DNA from 3 places in the Micromonospora parva genome. Region 2 is predicted to be linked to each of the others. Evidence: riboswitches for the same ligand, from Rfam matches in the RefSeq annotation. Region 2 holds a riboswitch; each other region holds the start of a gene.
The links. Region 2 has a riboswitch for cyclic di-AMP ahead of AB0C03_RS13160 (coiled-coil domain-containing protein). Riboswitches for the same ligand answer to the same signal wherever they lie in the genome.
Positions count from the first base shown of each region.

Region 1 (4,894 bases), on a different contig from region 2:
CGGAGCGCGACGTCGTTGACCAGCGGCGCGTCCGCGGACGGTGCGCTCCGGAGCACCACCGCCGAGGAGCCGCGCGGTGCGCACGGCACGCCGGCGGTGACGCAACCGGTGAACGCCGGCTGGTTGGTGGCGTAGTCGGGGTCGATGCGGACCAGCCCGGTGGCCGGGGTGCCGGTGTCCAGTCGGGGTGCGTGCAGCAGGTCGAAGTAGTGCGTCCAGTCCCAGTACGGCCCCGGATCCCAGTGCATTCCCCGCACCGTGGAGGCGACGGTGCCGGGCACGTTGTCGTGGCCGATGATGTGCTGGCGGTCCAGTGGGATGCCCAGCCGCAGCGCCAGGTGCCGGACCAGCTTCGCCGAGGTCCGGTACATCGCCTCGGTGTACCAGGTCCCCTGCGCCGCGAAGCCTTCGTGTTCCAGCCCGATCGACTTCGCGTTGACGTACCAGTTGCCGGCGTGCCAACCGACGTCCTTGGTCTTCACGTGCTGGGCGATGTGCCCGTCCACCGAGCGCAGCGAGTAGTGCCAGCTGACGTAGGTCGGATCCTGGACGAGTTGCAGGGTCGTCGCCCAACTCGCCTCGGTGTCGTGGATGACGATGTATTCGATCTTCTGCCGGGCGGGCCGGTCGGAGAGGTCGTGGTTGCCGTAGTCCCCGTCGCCGAATGCCTCGTAGGGTGCCGGGATCCACTCGCACGAGATGGTGCGGGGGCACTCCACCCCGTCCGGGCGGGCCAGCCGGCGCAGACCCAGCCGGTCCAACCAGGAACGCTCGGGCCGTACCGTGCGGGCCGGCAGGGTGATCCGCTGGCCGTCGTCGGTCACCCGGGACTGGCCCGCGCCGATGGTGGTGAAGACCTCGTCGGCGAAGGCCGCGGCGGCGTCGGCGCTGTCCGCGCCGGAGTAGCGGGCCACCGCGCCGTACCAGGCGGCCGGGTCGGTGTCGGCGCCGACCGGGGCGTCCAGCTCCCGTTGGTACGCGCTGAGCAGCGCCGCCCCACCCCGGATGTTGAGGCCCGCGTCGGTGCGCAGTGCCTCGGGGGCGACGCCGGTCAGCGTGGCGGCGGCGTCCACGGTCTGCAACGCGGCGGTGGACGGCGCGGGGGCCTCGACCGGTCGGGGCGCGGGCACCCGGGCGGGACGCGAGTCGTCGCCGCGCGGGTCCTCGGCACCGGCGTCGTGGTGACCGCGCCCGGGTAGGGCGGCCACGTGCCGGGCGTCGGTCAGGTGCATCGGGCCGTAGCCGCCACTGGTGCTCGGTGTGCCGGCGTTGGTGTCCCAGCGGGACTCCAGGTAGGAGACGGCGAGCAGCACGACTGTCGGCACCCCGTACTCGGTGGCCGCGGCGGCGTACTGCTGCTGACGGTCGGTGGTGGACGCGGCGGCGGCCGGGCCGACGGAGAGTGGCACCGTGGTGGCGGCGGCGACCACGGCGGCGGCGAGCAGTGCGCGCCAGCCCGTCGACAGGGTTGGATGGTGCATCGAACCCCCTAGATTCTCGCGGAGTGAGGTCAGGTCACCATCGCGCCGTCCGGGAGGTCAGGTCAATACCTTTCCATCTATCGAAGCGTGGGGAAAGAATTCTTCACACACGGTCGGTGACCTCGTCCAATCGGTACGGAGTGTCACGGCCGTGCGGGTTGCGGATCGGTAACAAGCGTCTCTACTCTGGTCATTCGTCGGGCCGACAGCAGCTCCGCCCAGCCCGGGCGGTAACGGACCGACACCGCCGAGTCGTTTCCGAGCGAACCGGGGACCCAGGTCCCTCGGGGTGAATCCGCAGCCACTGCGGTAGGGCGCCGACTTCCCGCCCGAACCCGTCAGCTAACCCGGTAGGCGGTCAGGAAGAAGGAGTACGGAACCCCGGTGGCACTCCATGCCCCGCGGCCGTCGTCCGAGCGGTCGGCATCAGCCGGCCCGACGTCGATCGTGCCGCGCCCACGCTGGTCCCGCTTCACCACCGCACTCGCCGCCCTGGCCGGCGTCGCCGTCGTCCTGACCGGCAGTGCCACGGCGGCCCACGCCGACCCGTCGGTCGCCGAGATCGAGCGCCAGATCGACGCCGACTGGAACAAGCTCGAACCGATCATCGAACGGCACAACGCCACCCGCGCCGACCTCGCCGCGAAGCGCAAGCAGGCCGACGCGCTGGCCGCCCGGATCACCCCGCTGGAGCGCCAGGTCGACGCCGCGATGGACAAGGTCAGCGCCCTGGCCGTACGCGCCTACAAGGGTGAGAACGTGTTGACCGTCAACGCGGTGCTGGGCAGCCGGTCGCCCAGCGAGGTGGTCGGCCAGCTCGAGATGCTCGACCGCTTCGCGCACAACCAGCAGAAGGACGTACGCGAGGTCGCCGACCTGCGCGACCAGCTGGCCGCGCAGAAGGCGCCGCTGGACGAGATGGTGGCCCAGCTGACCCGCACCGAAGCTCAGCTGGCGGCGAAGAAGAAGCAGATCAACGAAGAGATCGACCGCCTGCAGAAGCTGCGCCTCAAGGTGTACGGCAACGGTGGCGGTGGCCCACTGCGCCCGGCGCCCTGCCCGGGCAGCTACCCCGGCGGCGGCGCGGGCACCGCTGTCAAGTTCGCGTGCGCCCAGATCGGCAAGCCCTACGTCTGGGGTGCCGAGGGTCCGAACTCGTACGACTGCTCCGGGCTGATGCTGGCCGCCTGGGCGAAGGCCGGTGTGTCGCTGCCACACAACGCCGCCGCGCAGAGCCGCGTCACGAAGAACGTCAGCAGGGGCGACCTGCGCCCCGGAGACCTGGTCTTCTACTACAGCGACATCCACCACGTCGGCATGTACGTCGGCGGCGGCTGGGTGGTGCACGCCTCGCAGGCCGGTCAACCGGTCAAGATGAAGAAGGTCGACGACGGCCCGATCCACAGCTACGGCCGCCCGGGCTGACCCCGGGTGACGAGAGGGCCCGCCGCGATCCGTCGCGGCGGGCCCTCGTCGTCGTGGTTCAGCGGGTGGGCCAGGTGCGCCAGTGCTGCCAGGCGCGGCTTGGCGTCGGCCCCCGCTGGCCCTGGTAGCGCGAGCCGTAGACCACCGAGCCGTACGGGTGCTCGGCCGGCGAGGAGAGCCGGAAGATGCAGAGCTGCCCGATCTTCATGCCGGGCCACAGGGTGATCGGCAGGTTCGCCACGTTCGAGAGTTCCAGCGTCACGTGACCGGAGAAGCCCGGGTCGATGAAGCCGGCGGTGGAATGGGTGAGCAGCCCGAGCCGGCCCAGGGAGCTCTTGCCCTCCAGTCGGCCGGCGAGCTGGTCACCCAGCGAGATGACCTCCAGCGTCGAGGCGAGCACGAACTCCCCGGGGTGCAGCACGAAGGGCTCACCGTCGGGGACCTCGACCGCCGAGGTCAGGTCGTCCTGCTGCATGGCGGGATCGATGTGGGTGTAGAGGTGGTTGTTGAAGACCCGGAACAGCCGGTCGAGTCGGACGTCGATGCTGGACGGTTGGACCAGGGTGGGCTCGAACGGCTCCAGGCCCAGCGTGCCGGCCTTGATCTCGGAGACCAGGTCGCGGTCGGAGAGCAGCATCGGACCACCATAGCCGCGTTGCCGAAAGTGCCCGGATTCGGTGCCGGTGACCAGCGCGTCGAGGTCGCTGCTCGTACATTTGTTCGATAGAATGCCCACATGGCTTCCTGGTCCGAATTCGCCGCCGACGAGCCCCGACTCGCCGACGGGATCCGCGTTCTCCTCCAGCAGTACGGGCCGGGCTTCGGCTATCTGGCCACGGTCCGCGCCGACGGCGGGCCCCGCGTCCATCCGGTCTCCCCGGTCATCACCGCCGAGGGGCTGTTCTGCTTCATCATCGACTCGCCCAAGCGCCGTGACCTCGAACGGGACGGCCGCTACGCGCTGCACTCGTTCCCGGCCGAGGAGAGCGACGACGAGGCATACGTGGCAGGGCGGGCCCGTCCGGTGACCGATCCGGTCCGGGTGGCGCAGCTGGCGCAGAGCGCCCGCGCCGAGCCGCAGGTCGACTGGCGGCTCTTCGAGTTCACCATCGACGTGGCGATGCTTACCCGCCGTGAGCAGCACATCGCGGGCGTTCCCGGCCTCGCGCCGGGTCGGCCGGCCGTGCGGGTCTGGCTCGACCCAAACGCCCCGTCGGCGGTGGCCACCCCACTGGCCGTCCCGCCGACGCGCCCGACCCGCCTCAGCCGTGACGTCCAGTGCACGGCCGCCTGACCACGACCGGAAGATCATCGGTGTCGGCTCCGTCCTCACGGAGCCGACACCGGGCTGTACGTACGCCCGCCGCCGGCACCCCCGCATGATCAACTCGGTTTCCGTGAAACCGCGGTATCCCGGCGCTTCGGACGCCCCGATTTTCAGCAAGCCGAGTGGATCAACCCGGGTCGGCCAGGGTTGTGCGGTATGCGGACACCCGCGGCTGGCGGGGGTACCTGGGTGCACGGGCTCGACGACTCGGGTACAGTGGTGCCGCTTGCGGGTGTAGTTCAATGGCAGAACATCAGCTTCCCAAGCTGACAGTGCGGGTTCGATTCCCGTCACCCGCTCCACGCGAAGGGCCCTGGTCAGGACGAGAGTCCCAGCCAGGGCCTTCGACGTTTCCCAGGCCACGAGCACCCGGCGGGCCATCCACAGGCCGGTAGCCAGAAGGTCGAGCGGACACCGTGCCGATAGGCCCACGACGAGATCCGGGCGGCCCGGCCGCAAAGGCCGGACCGCCCGGGCGCGCCGAAACGGCGCCGAGGAATATCAGCAGGTCTGGATCCAGCGTGATCTGACGCCCGCGTCCAGCGTCACCTCGTCACCCGTAGCTACGGTGACCCAGTCGGTGTGGCCGTAGTTGGCGCCACCGGTCTCGTTCCAGTAGTAGATCAGGTCCGAGTCGATCGAGTCGATGAACTCGTGCGGG
Region 1 covers NZ_JBEZFX010000005.1:383,667-388,560, reverse strand. The annotation lists gene AB0C03_RS15620 (N-acetylmuramoyl-L-alanine amidase) at 1-1,481, opposite strand, end outside; cyclic di-AMP (ydaO/yuaA leader) riboswitch at 1,717-1,852, shown strand; gene AB0C03_RS15615 (C40 family peptidase) at 1,866-2,906, shown strand; gene dcd (dCTP deaminase) at 2,965-3,543, opposite strand; gene AB0C03_RS15605 (pyridoxamine 5'-phosphate oxidase family protein) at 3,643-4,200, shown strand; tRNA gene AB0C03_RS15600 (tRNA-Gly) at 4,462-4,535, shown strand; gene AB0C03_RS15595 (DUF11 domain-containing protein) at 4,735-4,894, opposite strand, start outside.
Region 1: linked by a shared signal. The riboswitch ahead of AB0C03_RS15615 (C40 family peptidase) and the one ahead of AB0C03_RS13160 (coiled-coil domain-containing protein) in region 2 are both predicted to bind cyclic di-AMP.

Region 2 (4,894 bases):
CGTCAGGTGCTGCACGTCGGGCGACTCGGGATCCGCGACGAGGACGCCGTCACACTTGTCGTCGACTGGCGTGCGCCGGCCGCCGCCGCCTTCTACCAGGCGACCCCGGCGCAGCCGCTGGACGTGGTGCGGCGCCGCACCATCCAGTCCCGCGCCGAGCGGGTCACCCGGATCGAGGACGACCTGCTGGACCCGACCGCCGCCCCCGAGGGGATGACGGTGGTCGGTGACGGCGCGTTGCTGGCCACCCTCTCCAAGGCCACTGGTCGGGGCATGCGCGACATCGTGGCGACCATCCAGCGGGAACAGGACGAAGCGATCCGCTCCCCCGGCTCCGGGGTCACGATCGTGGCGGGCGGCCCCGGCACCGGTAAGACCGCTGTCGCCCTACACCGGGCAGCCTTCCTGCTCTACTCCGACCGCAGTCGCTACGCGGGCGGCGGCATCCTGGTGGTCGGCCCGTCGTCGGTCTTCGTCGAGTACATCGGCTCCGTGCTGCCGTCGCTCGGTGAGGACACCGCGACCCTGCACTCGCTGGGCACCCTCTTTCCGGGCATGACCGCCACCCGCACCGATCCGCCCGAGGTGGCGGCGGTGAAGGGCTCACTGCGGATGCGCCGGGTGCTGGAGCGTGCGGCCCGCGACGCGGTGCCGGGCGGCCCGGGTGAGCTGCGGCTGCTCTACCGGGGCACGCTGCTGCGGTTGGACCGGGCCGCGCTGGACCGGATCCGGGACCGCGCGCTGCACCGCGGCGCACCACGCAACGAGGTGCGCCGGGCCGGTTTCGACGGGGTGTTCGCGGCGCTCTGGGCGCAGGCCCGTGAGCTGAGCAGCGGCCGGCTGCCGGAGCAACCGGCCTTCGAGGCCGAGATCGCCGAGCGGTCGGAGTTCCGGGAGTTCCTCAAGGCGTGGTGGCCCCGACTGCACCCCCGGCACGTACTCGGTTGGCTGGCGCAGCCGGACCGGCTGCGCCGGTACGCCGCGGGAATCCTCTCCTCGGCGGAGATCCGGCTGCTCACCGCCGCGTACCGGAACCTGGACTCGGCCGGGCTGACCATCGCCGACGTGGCGTTGCTGGACGAGTTGGACGCGCTGCTCGGTAAGCCCGCGCAGCCGGCCAAGGCGCGACGCGATCCGTTCCAGCTCGCCGGTGGTGTCCGCGAGCTGAGCACCCTCGGCGAACGGCAGCGGGCGGCCCGCGCGGCGGCCCGGGAGCGGCCGGAGGACTACCGGGACTACGCGCACGTGGTGGTGGACGAGGCGCAGGACGTCTCGCCGATGCAGTGGCGGATGGTCGGTCGCCGTGGCCGGCTGGCCTCCTGGACGGTGGTGGGCGACCCTGCGCAGACCGCGTGGACCGGCGACCCGGAGGAGCTGACCCGAGCCCGGGACCAGGCGCTGGGCCGGCGTAAGCGACACGAGTTCACGCTGACCACGAACTACCGCAACTCGTCGGAGATCTTCGCGGTGGCGGCGGCGGAGATCCGCCGGCTCTATCCCGACCTGCCGCTGCCGACCGCCGTCCGCTCCACCGGGGTCGAACCGGTCGAGCTGGTGGTGCCGGCCGCCGGGTTGGAGACCGCGACCGTCGAGGCCGCCGCCGGCCTGCTGGCCGAGGTGGAGGGCACGGTCGGGGTGATCACGCCGGTCCCCCGCCGTGACGAGGTCGCCGGTTGGCTCGGCGCGCTCGGCGCGCCCAGGTTGCAGGTGGTGACCAGCCTGGAGGCCAAGGGCATGGAGTACGACGCGGTGGTGCTGGTCGCCCCGAGCGAGATCCGGGCGGATCCGGGCGCCGGGGTACGCACCCTGTACGTGGCGCTCTCCCGGGCCACCCAGCGGCTCACCACCATCGACCCGACCGGCTGACCTGCGCGGACCGCCGCCAGCGCGAGGCATCACCCGTACACTTGCACACATAGCGATGTGAGCATACATTTGACCGGGTCCCGGCCGGCGGCGGAAGGTGAATCTCGTGGGCGCAGGTCATGACCACCACCATGGGTCCGTCGCCAATGCCGCACACCAGCACCGGGGTCGACTCTGGGCGGCGTTCGGGCTGCTCGCCACCCTGATGGTGGTCGAGGCGGTGACCGCCCTGCACACCGGCTCACTCGCCCTGCTCTCCGACGCCGGGCACATGTTCACCGACGTGCTCGGCATCGGGATGGCGCTCGCCGCGATCACGGCGACCCGGCGGGCCACCAACGACCCGCAGCGCACCTTCGGGCTCTACCGGCTCGAGGTGCTCGCCGCGCTGGCCAACGCCGTCCTGCTCTCCGGCGTGGCGATCTACGTGGTGATCGAGGCGATCCGTCGGTTCGGCGACCCGCACCAGGTCATCGCCGGCCCGATGCTCGCGGTGGCCGTGCTCGGTCTGCTCGCGAACATCGCCGCCTTCGCCCTGCTGCGCGCCGGGGCCCGGGAGAGCATCAACCTCCAGGGCGCCTACCTGGAGGTGCTCGGTGACCTGCTCGGCTCGGTCGGCGTCATCGGGGCGGCGCTGCTCATCACCGTCACCGACTGGTGGTGGGCGGACCCCCTGGTCGCGGTCGCCATCGGCGTGTTCATCCTGCCGCGCACCTGGCGGCTGGCCCGCGCCGCTATCCGCATCCTGGTGCAGGCCGCCCCTGAGCACCTCCAGGTGACCGCCGTGCACGACCGGCTGGCCGCGGTGCCCGGCGTCGTCGAGGTGCACGACCTGCACGTCTGGACGCTCACCTCGGGCATGGAGGTGGCCTCCGCACACCTGACCATGGCGCCTGGGGCGGAGGTCGGCGCGGTGCTCACCGCGGCGCGTACGGCCCTGCACGACGACTTCCGCATCGAACACGCGACGTTGCAGATCGAGCCGGGCGCCGCCTCCGGCGCGTGTGGCTCCATCGAGTGGTGACGATCTTTTCGGAGCATTGCTCACTTTTAAGGTAATTTTCCGTGGTGACGCACGCACCGTCCGTCACATTGGCTGCAGCGGCCCCACCGGCACCGGTAGGCTCGGTCCCGGCCTCCACCAGGCGGCGCCTCCCGGCGCCGGTGGCGGTCGCCGCCTAATCGCCCAACCGGGCGAACCGGGGAACCATGTTCCTGGGGTGCATCCGCGTCAGCGGTAGGGATCTTCCGTCCCGAACCCGTCAGCTAACCCGGTCGGCGGCTGACGGAAGGACATGCGCAGTGGCACCAGCACGACCACCCGCCGCCCGACTGGCGGCCCTGATCGTCGCGATGTTCGCCCTCGGCGTCGCGCTTCCGGCCGGCACCGCCTCGGCCGCTCCCCCGACCGGCCTGCGGGCCGCCGCACCCGACTCCGACGAGGAGGGCGGCACCCCGGCGTTGCGCGCCCAACTCGAGGCGGCCAGCAAGGGCTACCTGGACGCCAAACGAGCCCTGGACACCTCGGTACAACGGCAGAAGCAGCTCACCACCCAGCTGAAGACCATCGAGGTCGAGATCGACCAGCGCAACGGCAAGGTCGGCGAGATCGCCGAGGTGGCGTACCGGACCGGACGACTCGGCGCGATGTCGGCGCTGCTCAACAGCAGCACCCCGGAAGGCTTCATGGACCGGGCAGCCGCCCTGGACGCGGTGGCCGCCAACGAGGACCGGGTGCTGCGCGACCTGCTGAAGAGCAAGGACCAGGCCACCCGCACCCGGGTCGCACTGGACGGCGAGATCATTGAACAGCGCAAGCAGGTCGCGGTGATGGCCAAGCGCAAGGAACAGGCCGAACGGGCCCTGACCGTGGCCACCACACCCAAGACACAGAGCACCGCCGACACCGGCTCCAACCGGGGCACCTCCACCGCCAACGCGACGGCCGCGCCGCGCAACTCCGACGGCTCCTGGCCTTCCGAGTCGTGCAGCGTGAACGACCCCACGCCGGCCAGCGGCTGCATCACCCCCCGTACCCTGCACGCGCTCAACCAGGCCAAGGCGGCGGGCTTCACCCGGTACGTCTCGTGCCACCGCCCCAGCGGCTCCGGTGAGCACCCGAAGGGCCGGGCCTGCGACTTCGCCGCACAGAAGGGCGGCTTCGGCGGAGCCGCGACCGGCGGCGACAAGACCTACGGCAACAACCTGGCCGCGTACTTCATCCGCAACGCGGACCGGCTCGCCGTGCTCTACGTGATCTGGTACAAGCAGATCTGGCTGCCCAGCAGCGGATGGAAGTCGTACAGCGGGGCGCACGGGACCCCGTCCACCGACCACACCAACCACGTACACCTGTCGGTCTACTGACCCACGCGTGGAGATGCCTGTGAGTCATCGTGATGACTCACAGGCATCACCCGCGTCCGGGGCCGGCTACGTCGCCGGGCGTACCCCTGATGTCGTCGCTCGGCGGACGACCCGGCCAGGGCCGGCGGGCAGCATCGCGGTATGCCTCGGATCCGACCCACCACCCGCAAGGCGCTGCTCACCCTGCACCTCGTCACCTCGCTCGGCTGGCTCGGCACCGACCTGGTGCTGCTCACCCTCGGCATCGCCGTGCAGCGGGGCGCCGACCCGGCGGTGGTCTACCCGGTCACGGCCCTGATCGGCACGGTGCTGTTCGCGCCGCTGAGCGTCCTGGTCTGGCTGATCGGAGTGGCCAGTTCGCTGCTCACCCCGTGGGGCCTGCTGCGGCACCGCTGGGTGCTGGTCAAGCTCGTGCTCACCACCGTGATGGTCGGGCTGGTGCTGTTCCTGCTCACCCCGAACCTGCGCCACGCCGGAGCGGTCGGCGCCGCCCTGCCCGCCCGGGATCGCGCCGACCTGGTCATCGCGCCGGCCGTGTCGACCAGCCTGATGATCATCGCGACGGTGCTCTCCACCTACAAGCCGTGGGGCCGCCGACGCACCGCCGCAGCCACCGTCGCCGGCCGCGGCCGCGCCACCGCACGGTCCTAACGACCCCCGC
Region 2 covers NZ_JBEZFX010000004.1:408,227-413,120, forward strand. The annotation lists gene AB0C03_RS13150 (HelD family protein) at 1-1,866, shown strand, start outside; gene AB0C03_RS13155 (cation diffusion facilitator family transporter) at 1,973-2,890, shown strand; cyclic di-AMP (ydaO/yuaA leader) riboswitch at 3,032-3,163, shown strand; gene AB0C03_RS13160 (coiled-coil domain-containing protein) at 3,169-4,233, shown strand; gene AB0C03_RS13165 (hypothetical protein) at 4,375-4,884, shown strand.

Region 3 (4,894 bases), on a different contig from region 2:
GAACCTGGTGGTGAACAACTCCGACGGGAGCTGCACCCGGATCTCCGGACCGGACCACCTGACCTCGATCCTGGTCGACGACGCCGGTCGCACGGGCACCAGCGGCGTGGTGGCGCCCGACATCCTGATCGTGCAGCAGGTGCGCGGCACCGGCCAGGCCGAGGCGTACGCCGACCAGCTGTCGGCGAAGTTCGGCTACCCGGCGGGCAGCTACGGGGCGATCGTGGCGTGGGACGACCCGGAGCCGTGGGGCAGCACGCACAAGTGCAGCTCGCAGTCGCTCGGCGACCTGAAGAAGAAGCAGACCAACGCCATCATCTGGAACAAGCGCACGCTCAACCTCGCCAGTGGCGACATCTCGAAGTACTGGAGCGCGGGCTGGCTCAAGCCGGGCACGGCGTACGCGAACGGCGCCGGGTGCACGCTGTACAAGCCGCCGAACAGTGACCCGGACAGCACCGACTACTACAAGTGGAAGCGGACCAGCGCGATCGCGGCGCGCTTCACCATCAAGGCGACCGGCACCAGCGTGTTCGCCGCGACGATGCACCTGCCGCAGGAGAACCGGCAGAACGCCTGCGCCGGTGACGGCGACCGGGGCATCGCCAACAGCGGCATCCACCTCGGTGCGGACGCGACCACGCTGCTGAACGCGTCGACGATCCGCGTGGTGGGCATCGACGCGAACCGCACCGGCATCGCCCCCGGCACGCTCAGCGGCTACGGCATGACCGGGTACGGGTCGGCGGCCACCAACGGTTCCAGCAAGATCGACTACTTGTTCGTCAGGGGCAGTGTGCAGTCGTCCGCCGTCGACCACACCGTGGTCGGGACGAAGTCGAACCACAAGGCGTTGTACGGCTTCATCACCTACTGACCGCACCGCCGAAGACGCCGCGGGCGCCGGCCCCTTGTGGGGGACGACGCCCGCGGTCCTCGGCGTGCCCGGGTCAGGCGGAGTAGCCCCGGCTGGTGATCCAGTTGGCCAGGTCGATGGTGGTGATCCAGTACGACGGGTCGGCCGGGTTCGCCGAGTCGGCGATCCGCACGGTGCGACCGTTGTCCTTGTAGCCCACGACGGCGATGTAGTGCCCGCCGCCGTAGGAGTGCCAGCCGCCGTCGGTGTCGGTGGCGTCCCCGACGACGTTGGCCACCACGCCCCGGCCGTCGGTGATGGCCTTCACCACGTCGGCCTGGAGGCGGTCCATCTGCGCCGGGCTGGGCGCGCTGGGGAACATCCGGGTCCGGTACGGGGAGCCCTTCACCTCGGCGTTGAGCACCCGGGTGGTGTCCTCGGCCGAGTTGGTGCCCATCTCGGTGGTGCCCAGCTCGGCGCCGAGCTCCTCCTGGGTGCGGTCGATGCCGGCGGCGCTGAGCGCGTTGCGGGTGGCCGCCGGGCCGCAGTTGTAGTAGGTGTTCTGCGCCTCGTAGTCGTAGTCGAGCACCTTGGTCGCGGGCGGCTTCGGCGGCGTCGGCTTACGGGTGAGGTCGGGGTTGCTCTTGGCCTTCGCGGCGGGGGACGCGGCGCTGGTGGCCGGCGCGGCGGTGGTCGGCGCGGCGCTGGCCGAGGGGGACGCGTCCCGAACGTCGCCACGGGAGGCGGCGACGTCGCTGCGCATCTCGGCGACGGTGGTCGCGGTGCGCTGGTCGGCCGGGGCGTCGTCGGCGGTGGTGAGCAGGGCACCGCCGGTGGTGGCGATGGCGAGAGCCGCGGCGGAGGCGACAACGATCTGGTACGGGCGCTCGGTGGCGAGGCGGCGGAGCTGACGCTGCAGGGTGTGCTTCACGGGGTCCTCCACGGATCGGGGGGAGAGCGGCACACCGGGGCCGGACCGGTATCCGGGCAGGCGCCAGCGCGCGGACCGTGGTCCGCGGATGGTGAACCGCTCAGGGGAACGCCCGGCGTGGCCGGGCGGGGAAGGCGATGACCCGGGGGGTCAGCTCACCGTCACTGGACGAATGAGCGGGTGCATCGCCGCGCCGTGGAGGCGAGGGAACAACCGAGGGGTGGAAAGGTGCTGCACGAGGATGGGACTCCTTCCGACACCGCCTACCGGGTTAGCTGACGGATTCGGGCGGGAAGATCGCCCTACCGCGGGCCGTGGCTCGCGGATTCACCCCGGACTTACTGATGGGTCCCCGGTTCGTTGATCACGATTAAGCGGGTCGATGCGGCGTCGCGTCTTGCGATCGGTTACCGCATCGGACAGGACGACAGTACTGGCGGCTCCGCGCCCTGCCAAGCCGGGCTCACCTGCGTAAACCTCAATCGGCGAGGCAATTTCTGCGCGTATTGCCGATGATGTGACTCGATGGGACAACCGGTTACGGGCGCGCCTACGGGCGACAACCGGACAGGCGACGAAGAACGCGACCATAATCGCGGGAACAATGGCGCGGCTCGTGCCGGACGTCCGATTTCACAATTGCGTGACCGGCCTCACATCACAGATCGGGCTCAACCCGCCCGGGCCGGTCGCCACCGTGCCACGACGGCCGGGCGCAACGCCCCCGCCACCGTCCGGCGGGCGGCCACCGGGTGTGGGCGCAGCCGGGCCGCCGCCGCGTACGCCTCCTCGGCGAGGGTACGAGCCGACTCGGCGGCCAGCTCCGCGTCACGCCAGGCGGCCCGCTCACGGTCGGCGGCCGCCTGGTAGTCGGCCAGCCGCGCATCCCGGACCACCCGGCTGATCAACACCTCCTGCTCGACGGGGTGGCGTCGGGGATCCCAGCCGTGCCGGTGCCCGAACACGTCACCGAGCTGCACCATGCTCAGGTCACCCCGCCAGTACGCCGCCATCGCCGCCCGGTGCAGATAGCGCTCCCGGGCCGCGTACTCGGCGGGGGTGTGCGGGGTCCGTGGGGTGGGCAGCGCCCCGGCGCCCGCGAAGCGACGCGCGGCGGTGTCCGCCGCGTCGTACCCGGTCCAGGCCCGCTCCATCTGCTCCTGGGCGCTCAGCCAGGCGGCACGTCTCCGCCTGGCTGTCGTCGCCGCGCCGGCCGCGGCGACGGCCACCTCCTCGGCGTAGCGGCGCAGGTCGGCAGCCTCGGCGGCGGCCACCTCCCGGGCGGTGGGCGCTGCCGGGAGCGGGTCGTCGGCGGGCCGGTCCCGTTCGGGGCGGGCGGCCAGCACGGTGAGCAGGCCCAGGGTCAGCAGGACCAGGGTCGACCAGATGGCGGCGGCTCGCGGCACCTCGGTCACGAACTGGTAGAAGACGGCGGTCTCCATGGTCGGCACCTCGGGGAGAGAGCAGTGCGATGGGGCCACACCGGCCGGCGGGCCACGGCGGGCCACCGGTCGGCGGGTGGGAAGCGGGTGGGGCGACAGGCGCGGCGGCGGGACGATCGTCCCGGTGGCTCAGCGCCGGGGTGGGGCCCGGCAGGCCCGACCGCTCGCACTGTCGACGAGGGGCAGCCGGTCGGACTCCGCCGCGCGGACCGGAAGCACGCCGGTCGCGGTGACGCAGTGCTCCTCGGGGAGCGCCCCGGGCGAGTCGACGGCCCAGGCGGGAACGGCCTCCTCGACGGCGTCCGGTGGGATCGCCGCTGCCGGGCGCGCCGCAGCGTGCGCCCCGACGTGCCGACCGGAGGCCGCCAGCGGCCCGGCGGCGACGGAGGCCGACACCACGCTCGACGGTGGCACCGGGCTGGGCGTCGACGCGGCGGCCGTGGCCGGGCCTGCGCCGAGCGCCAGGGCCGCGACGACGGCGAGGCTGGTCAGCACCCGCGTCGCCCAGCGCGCCACCCACCACAGCGGACAGGTGAACGCGACCGGAAGCACGTCCCCACGCTACCGTCACGCCGAGGCGGGCGCACCGACCACGGGCGTGTCGGATCGCGCCGCGCCGACCCGTTTGACCAGGGTGGACGCTGTCAGCGCCGGTCGGCGTACGGTGATCGGCCGTTGGCCAAACCGACCTCGTCGGCGGCCCCCGCGGCCCCGCCCTCGGCGTCGCCGTCACCGGCGGTCGGGGCACCGGCCGCGCGTTGCCGGGGGACGGGCGCCGGCCGGGCCGGACGGCGCGGTGCGAGCCGGCGCATCATCGGGGTCTCGACGAAGCGGTGCAGCAGCCCGGCGAGGATCAGGTTCGCCACCAGGAAGCCGAGCACCACGGCGGGCCCACGCCAGCCCGCGAAGCCGGTCCCCCAGTCCCCGCTCCAGCGCAGCACGCTCGTCATCACCAGCACGTGCACCAGATAGAAGGCGAACGAGACCTCACCGAGCCAGATCAACGGCCGGGAACGCCACGGCGAGCGCCGACCCCGCACGTCCGCGTCAGCGGCAGCGGTGATCACCAACAGGTACGCGACGGCGAGCAACGTGGTCCACAGCTCGGCGCGGATCCACTGCGCGGCCGCCACCCAGGTGACCACGAAGATCGCGCTGGCCACGGCCAGACCCGGCCCGCGCCAGAGCCCTCGGCGCATCAGCTCGGCGGCCACCGCGCCCAACCAGAACTCCAGCGACCGGACCGGCGGGAAGATCTGGGTGAACCACCACCGACTCACCTCCGGCACCAACTCCTGCGCCGGCCACAGCGCGAGGATCAGCAGCGGCAGCGCGACGATCAGCGCCCAGAGCAGCTTCGGCCGGGCCCGGCGCAGCAACGGCAGGGCGAGCGGCAGGCAGAGATAGAAGAAGAACTCGCAGGAGAGCGACCAGCTGACCGTGTTGATGCTGTAGAACCAGCCCGGCCGGGGGTCCCAGGCCTGCAGCAGCAGCAGGTTCTCCAGCGCGGCCGCCGGCAGGACCGGGTCGGCGAACCACCAGGCGACCACCAGCGTCGCCGCCCACAGCACCAGGTGGTTCGGGTAGATCTTGGCGACCCGCCGCCGCCAGAAGGTCCGCCGGGAGTCACCCGGCCGGGCCGACCAGACCAGCACGAAACCACTG
Region 3 covers NZ_JBEZFX010000008.1:364,698-369,591, forward strand. The annotation lists gene AB0C03_RS22090 (hypothetical protein) at 1-877, shown strand, start outside; gene AB0C03_RS22095 (C39 family peptidase) at 951-1,799, opposite strand; cyclic di-AMP (ydaO/yuaA leader) riboswitch at 2,033-2,174, opposite strand; gene AB0C03_RS22100 (hypothetical protein) at 2,459-3,229, opposite strand; gene AB0C03_RS22105 (hypothetical protein) at 3,359-3,781, opposite strand; gene AB0C03_RS22110 (acyltransferase family protein) at 3,874-4,894, opposite strand, start outside.
Region 3: linked by a shared signal. The riboswitch ahead of AB0C03_RS22095 (C39 family peptidase) and the one ahead of AB0C03_RS13160 (coiled-coil domain-containing protein) in region 2 are both predicted to bind cyclic di-AMP.